Linked DNA regions of Reyranella humidisoli. The protein of the gene in region 2 interacts with the protein of the main gene of each other region in a pairwise test. Links are inferred from orthologs where the notes say so. Each region holds a gene or a part of one and is shown on either strand. Other genes may lie near its edges.

The links.
Region 1: the proteins of KQ910_RS04335 (region 2) and def interact in binary tests that used the Escherichia coli proteins (3 or more experiments, as listed by UniProt). The link is inferred for Reyranella humidisoli from one-to-one orthologs.

What each region holds. Positions count from the first base shown.
Region 1 is NZ_JAHOPB010000001.1:1,309,304-1,312,482, reverse strand. What follows is about bases 240-3,101. They hold def (peptide deformylase), read right to left. Parts: upstream 2,028-3,101; coding sequence 1,452-2,027; downstream 240-1,451. Other genes in these bases: argB (acetylglutamate kinase), read right to left, coding at 2,076-2,990; KQ910_RS06390 (phosphodiesterase), read left to right, coding at 491-1,309; KQ910_RS06395 (ABC transporter ATP-binding protein), read left to right, coding at 240-480. Outside these bases: more of KQ910_RS06395, read left to right, coding at 1-239; KQ910_RS06375 (2OG-Fe(II) oxygenase), read left to right, coding at 3,106-3,179. UniProt on the Escherichia coli protein: Removes the formyl group from the N-terminal Met of newly synthesized proteins. Requires at least a dipeptide for an efficient rate of reaction. N-terminal L-methionine is a prerequisite for activity but the enzyme has broad specificity at other positions.
Region 2 is NZ_JAHOPB010000001.1:874,853-877,946, forward strand. Bases 290-3,066 are described here. They hold KQ910_RS04335 (aspartate-semialdehyde dehydrogenase), read right to left. Parts: upstream 2,297-3,066; coding sequence 1,283-2,296; downstream 290-1,282. Other genes in these bases: KQ910_RS04330 (tetratricopeptide repeat protein), read right to left, coding at 290-1,148; KQ910_RS04340 (Bug family tripartite tricarboxylate transporter substrate binding protein), read right to left, coding at 2,392-3,066. In the rest of the region: more of KQ910_RS04330, read right to left, coding at 1-289; more of KQ910_RS04340, read right to left, coding at 3,067-3,094.

The DNA.
Region 1 (3,179 bases), 430 kb from region 2 along the record:
TCGCTCGGCATCACGGCGATCTACGTCACGCACGACCAGGCCGAGGCGATGGCACTGGGCGATCGCATCGTCGTCATGGAGCATGGTCGCGTCGCCCAGATCGGCAAGCCGCGCGAGATCTACCAGCGACCGGCCACGCGCTTCGTGGCCGACTTCATCGGCACGATGAACCGGCTGACCGGCACGGCCCGCGAAGGCATCTTCCGCTGCAAAGCCGGCATCGTTCCCTGGGCCGAAGCGCCCGCCACGGCGACCGAGATCCTGTTCCGGCCCGAGGACATCCGTGTCGCCGAGAGCGGCGAGGCGGCGAGCCTGCAAGGCAAGGTGGCGTCGGCCTTCTTCCTGGGCGACCGCACGCGGCTTTTCGTCGATGTCGGTGAGGAGCGCCCGCTGGTGATCGAGAGCACGGCGCGACGCGACTTCCAGCATGGCGAGGCGGTGGGCCTGGCCATCGATCCGCGCGGCCTGCTGGTCCTGTGAGGAGCATGACATGCTGATTGCCCAGATCACCGACACCCACATCAAGCTGCCCGGCAAGCTCGCCTACAGGAAGGTCGACACGGCCTCCATGCTGCGCCGCTGCGTGCAGGAGCTTCTGGCGCTGAGCCCGCAACCCGACATCGTGCTGTTGACCGGCGACCTCGTCGATCTCGGCCGGCCCGAGGAATACGAACACCTGAAGTCGATCCTGGCGCCGATCCGGCAGCGCATCGTCGCCATCCCGGGCAATCACGACGAGCGCGAGGCGATGCGCGACGCCTTCCGCGACGGCGGCTACCTGCCGGAGCGGGGCAGGTTCCTGCAGTTCGCGATCGACGACTATCCGCTGCGCCTGGTCGGCCTCGATACGCTGGTCCCCGGCCAGGGCGGCGGCGAACTCTGCCGCGAGCGCCTCGACTGGCTCGACCGGACGCTGGCCGACAAGCCGGAAGCGCCGACGCTGGTGATGATGCACCATCCGCCGTTCGTCACCGGCATCGGCCACATGGACAAGATCGGGCTGCTGGGCCGCGAGGCCTTTGCGGACGTCGTCGCAAAACATGCCCAGATCGAACTGATCCTGTGCGGCCATCTCCATCGCACGATCCACGCCCAGGTCGGTGGCCGGCCGGCCATGACCTGCCCCAGTCCCGCCCATCAGGTGGCGCTCGACATCCATCCCGATGCCCCCAGCCGCTTCTGCATGGAGCCGCCGGGATTCATGCTGCACTGGTGGAACGACGGCCAGCTCGTGACCCACACCGCCGTCATCGGCGACTATGAGGGCCCGTTTCCGTTCTTCGATGCCGACGGCAAGCTGATCGATTGAATCGCTTGCAAGGAGCCTCGCTCCAACAACAGTGTCATCCCGAGCGTAGCGAGGGATCCTCGCGCGGCAGAAGATTAAGGATCCCTCGCTACGCTCAGGATGACACCTTGGTTGTGGTCAGCGCGTCGCGCCCGCCTCAACCTCAGAGTGCGTGCTCGGGATCTTCCTTCGCGTGGGCCTTCGCGGGCCGGCCTTCGGCCGCGTCGCGTTCCTGTTCCTTGCGCGCCTTCAGGAGCTTGCGAAGGATCATGTTCCGCTTCAGCGCCGAGATGTGGTCGATGAACAACACGCCGTCGAGATGGTCGATCTCGTGCTGCACGCAGGTCGCCAGCAGGCCGTCGCAGGCGAGGTCCTGCTGCTTGCCGTCACGGTCGAGGTAGCGAACCGTTACCGTCGCGGGACGAACCACGTCGGAATAGTGGTCCGGCACCGAGAGGCAGCCTTCCTCGTAGGCGACGTCCTCGTCCGACGCCGCGACGATCTCGGGATTGGCCATGAACAGCGGGCCGGTCTTGGTGTCCTCGCGGTCGATGTCGAGCACGATGACACGCTTCAGCACGCCGACCTGCGGCGCGGCGAGGCCGATGCCGGGCGCGTCGTACATCGTCTCCAGCATGTCATCCATGAGCTGGCGCACACCGGCGTCGACGGCGTCGACCGGCAGGGATTTCTTCTTCAGGCGCGGATCGGGCGCCGTGAGGATGGGCAGGAGAGCCATTGGGCCTAAATATGCAGGGAAAAGGGGCTTTTCAAGGTCAGACCGGGCTCAGCTGCGCCGGACCATGGTGCCGACGCCCGCTTCGGTGAAGACTTCCAGCAGGAGACAGTGCGGCACCCGCCCGTCCATGATGACGGCGGCTTCGACGCCCGAGTTCACCGCATCGATGCAGTTCTCGACCTTGGGGATCATGCCGCCGGAGATCGTGCCGTCGGCGATGAGAGCGCGCGCCTGCTCGATCGTCATCTCGGGAATCACCTTGCCGTCCTTGTCGAGGACGCCCGGCACGTCGGTCAGGAACAGCAGGCGCTTGGCCTTCATCGCCCCGGCGATGGCGCCGGCCGAGGTGTCGGCGTTGATGTTGTAGGTCAGCTCGTCGTTCACGCCGAACCCGATCGGGGCAACCACCGGGATCACGTCGGCGCGGCGCAGCTGCTCCAGCACCATGACGTTGATCTTGGCGGGCTCGCCGACCTGCTTCAGGTCTACATTGAGGAGTTCGCCGGTCTTGGGATCGCGGATCTGCGTGACCTTCTTGGCCAGGATCAGGTTGCCGTCCTTGCCGCAGATTCCGACGGCGATGCCGCCGCATTCGTTGATGTCGGCCACGATCGCCTTGTTGATCGAGCCGGCCAGAACCATCTCGACGATTTCCATCGTCGCGGCGTCGGTGACGCGCAGCCCGTTCACGAACGTGCTCTTGATGCCGACCCTCTCCAGCATCTTGTTGATCTGCGGGCCGCCGCCATGGACGACGATCGGGTTCATGCCGACCTGCTTCATCAGCACCACGTCGCGGGCGACAAGGTCGCCGAGCTTCGGGTCGGTCATGGCGTGGCCGCCATACTTCACCACGAAGGTGGCGTCGTTGTGCCGGCGCATGTAGGGGAGCGCCTTGGAGATCGTCTCCGCCATGCGGATGAGACGCTTCTGCTCCTTGTCCGGTTGAACAGCCTCGGCCATTTCCAGCATCCCCAATTGAACGAAAGCCCTCTCCGCGCGGGAGAGGGCCAAGGCGCATAATATATCAGGCGGGTCGCGGATAGAAGAACCGGTCCCGCCGCGTCAGGATGTCCGAATGGCAGCTACACAGATTTTCGACAGCGAAACCCTGGCAAATCGCGGCTTCACCGTGGCGAAGAACCTGATCGA
Region 2 (3,094 bases):
ACATCGTGCACCAGCCCGTTCGCGCCGAAGGTCTGGATGTCCTTCTGATGGACGCCGCCCTGCAGGCTGAAGATCAGCAATTCCGGATCGCCCGAAAGCGCCAGGAACTGCTCGAACGGGACCGAGCGCTGCCGGTCCTGTGCCTGGCCGGGCATCGCCGCCCAGTAGATGCCGATGCGCAGTTTCGCCGCGTCGAGGTGGCCGAGCTTGATGCGGCTTTCCTCCGGCGCACGAAGATAGGGCGGCGCGCCCGGCAAGGTCGCGAAATCGGGCCTGCAGAGATGCGGCAGCGACACCATCGAGGCATGGACGTCGAACGCCGGCAGCTTCTCGCCCTCGGCCACGACCTCGTCGACATAGTCGACGGCGCGCAGCAATTCCTTCAGCAGCGCCTGGCAGAGCACGACGACCGTGGCGCCGCGCCGCTTCAGGTCGCGGGCGAAGCGGACGAACAGCAGCGCGTCGCTCAGGCCCTGCTCGGGATAGAGCAGGATGCGCTTGCCCTCGAGCGGCCCGCCGTCCCAGGCCGGCTGCGCGAACTCGGGCGCCGGCGTCTCGGGCAGGCGCTTGCGCGTCTCGTATGCCGCGAACCCCTCCGCCAGGTCGCCGCGCATCAGCAGCGCGAGGGCGAATTCGACCCTCATCCGGCGGCCGTCGGGATTGAGGGTCAGCGCACGGCTGAAGCAGCCGACGGCCTCGTCGAGGCGGCCGAGATCGCGCAGGCAAAGCGCCAGATTGAAGAAACCTTCGGCGTAGTCGCGGCTGAGCGCGATCGACTGGTAGTGATGCTTCACCGCCTCGTCGAACTGGTGCGCGGCGCGAAGCGCATTGCCGAGGTTGGAATGCAGGGCGGGGTTGGCGGGATCGGCCGCCAGCGAAAGGCGATGATGCGACACCGAGGCTTCGAGCTTGCCCGCGAGGCGCAGCGCGACGCCGAGATTGTTGTGCAGCTCGGCGTGATCAGGGCGCACCGAGAGCAGGCGCAGGTAGGATGCGATCGCCTCGTCGAGCCGGCCGGCGCGATGGGCCTGCGACGCCAGGCGCAGCTGCTGCACGAAGCTGTCGGCCGCACTGCCGAACAACGGCGTCGGCGCGCTGGAAGCCGCCGATTCCCGCTTCGTCGGGTGGAAGTTGGGCGTGTCGTTCACGGAACTCGCTCGGGACAATGCGGTGCAGGCAGTCTAGCCCAGCCGCGCGTCACAAGCATCCGTCCTCGCATGAAAATGGCGCGGACCGGGAGGTCCACGCCATTCGTTTCACCGCGCGTCGATGGCGCGTGGCTTCAGACGTAGCCCTTGATGAGCTCTTCGGCGATCTGCACGGCGTTCAGCGCCGCGCCCTTGCGAAGATTGTCGCTGACGACCCACATCGCCAGGCCGTTCTCGACCGTGGGATCGGAGCGGATGCGGCTCACGAAAACGCCGTCCTGGCCGGTGACCTCCTTCGGCGTCACGTAGCCGCCGGGCTCGCGCTGGTCGACCACCAGCACGCCGGGCGCCGCCGAGAGGATGCGCCGCGCCTCGTCGTCCTCGAGCGGCCGCTCGAGTTCGAGATTGATCGATTCGGCGTGACCGACGAAGGTCGGCACGCGCACGCAGGTCGCGTGGACCTTGATCTTCGGGTCGAGGATCTTCTTGGTCTCGACCACCATCTTCCACTCTTCCTTGGTCGAACCGTCATCCATGAAGACGTCGATCTGGGGAATGACGTTGAAGGCGATGTTCTTGGTGAACTTCACCGGGTCGAGCGTCTGGTTGACGAAGAAGCTCTTGGTCTGGCTGACCAGCTCGTCCATCGCTTCCTTGCCGGCGCCGGACGTCGACTGATAGGTCGACACGACGACGCGCTTGATGCCGGCCGCGTCGTGGATGGGCTTCAGGGCGACAACCATCTGGATGGTCGAGCAGTTCGGGTTGGCGATGATGCCGCGGCCCTTGTAGCCGGCGATCGCCTGCGGATTGACCTCGGGAACGACCAGCGGCACGTCCGGATCCATGCGCCAGTACGAGGTGTTGTCGATCACCACGGCGCCGGCCTTGGCCGCGCGTGGGCTGTGCTCGGCCGACACCTTGGCGCCGGGCGAGCTCAGCACGATGTCGATGCCCTTGAAGTCGAACTTGGCGAGGTCCTGGACCTTCAGGATCGACTTGTCGCCGAACGAAGCCTTCAGGCCGACCGAACGGGAGGAGGCCAGCGCGACGACCTCATCGACCGGGAAATTCCTCTCGGCCAGGATCTGCAACATTTCGCGACCGACGTTCCCGGTCGCGCCGACGACGGCGACTCTGTAGCCCATGACAATATGCGCCTAACGTGCGCGCACCCCTGATTGAATGACAGGGGGAGATACGCGCACCGCTCCGCTTTGGCAAGAATGGGGCCGGGTGGCGCCTATTCGGCCGACGCGCCCGAGGCCTTGATGATGGGGAGCCAAACTGCGAGGTCGTCGCGAACCAGCTTCTGCGCCGCTGCCGGCGAGCCTGGCGGCAGCATCTCGATGCCCTGGCCCATCATCTTCTCGCGCACCTGCGGCAACTGGCCGATGCGGTTGATCTCGGCATTGAGACGCGTGATCACCGGCTCGGGCACGCCGGCCGGGACCGCGAAGCCCATCCAGGTGTTCACGACGTATTCCTTGACCCCGGCCTCGATCATCGTCGGCGCGTCTGGCAGGAGGGTGGAGCGCGACTCGCTGGTCACGGCCAGCGCCTTGAGCTTGCCGCCCTTGATCAGGCCGATGACCGTCGGCGTGTTGAACAAGCCCATCGCCACCTCGCCGTTGGCGACGGCCTGGATGCCGGCCGGCGTCGCGCGATAGGGCACGTGCTGCAGCTTCACGCCGGTCCGCAACTCCAGCAGCACGCCGGACATGTGGTGGCTGGTGCCGACGCCGCCCGACGAGTAGGTGAGCTCGCCAGGCTTGGCGCGGGCCTGCGCCAGCAGGTCGGCCACGGTTCTGGCAGGATTGTCGGGTGAAACGATCAGGACGTTGGAGACCCCGCCGGTCACCGCGACCATCGAGAGGTCCTTCAGCGGATCGTAGCCCGGAGTCTTGTAGAGGCCGATGTTGAACACCATCGTGCCCTGCGAGACC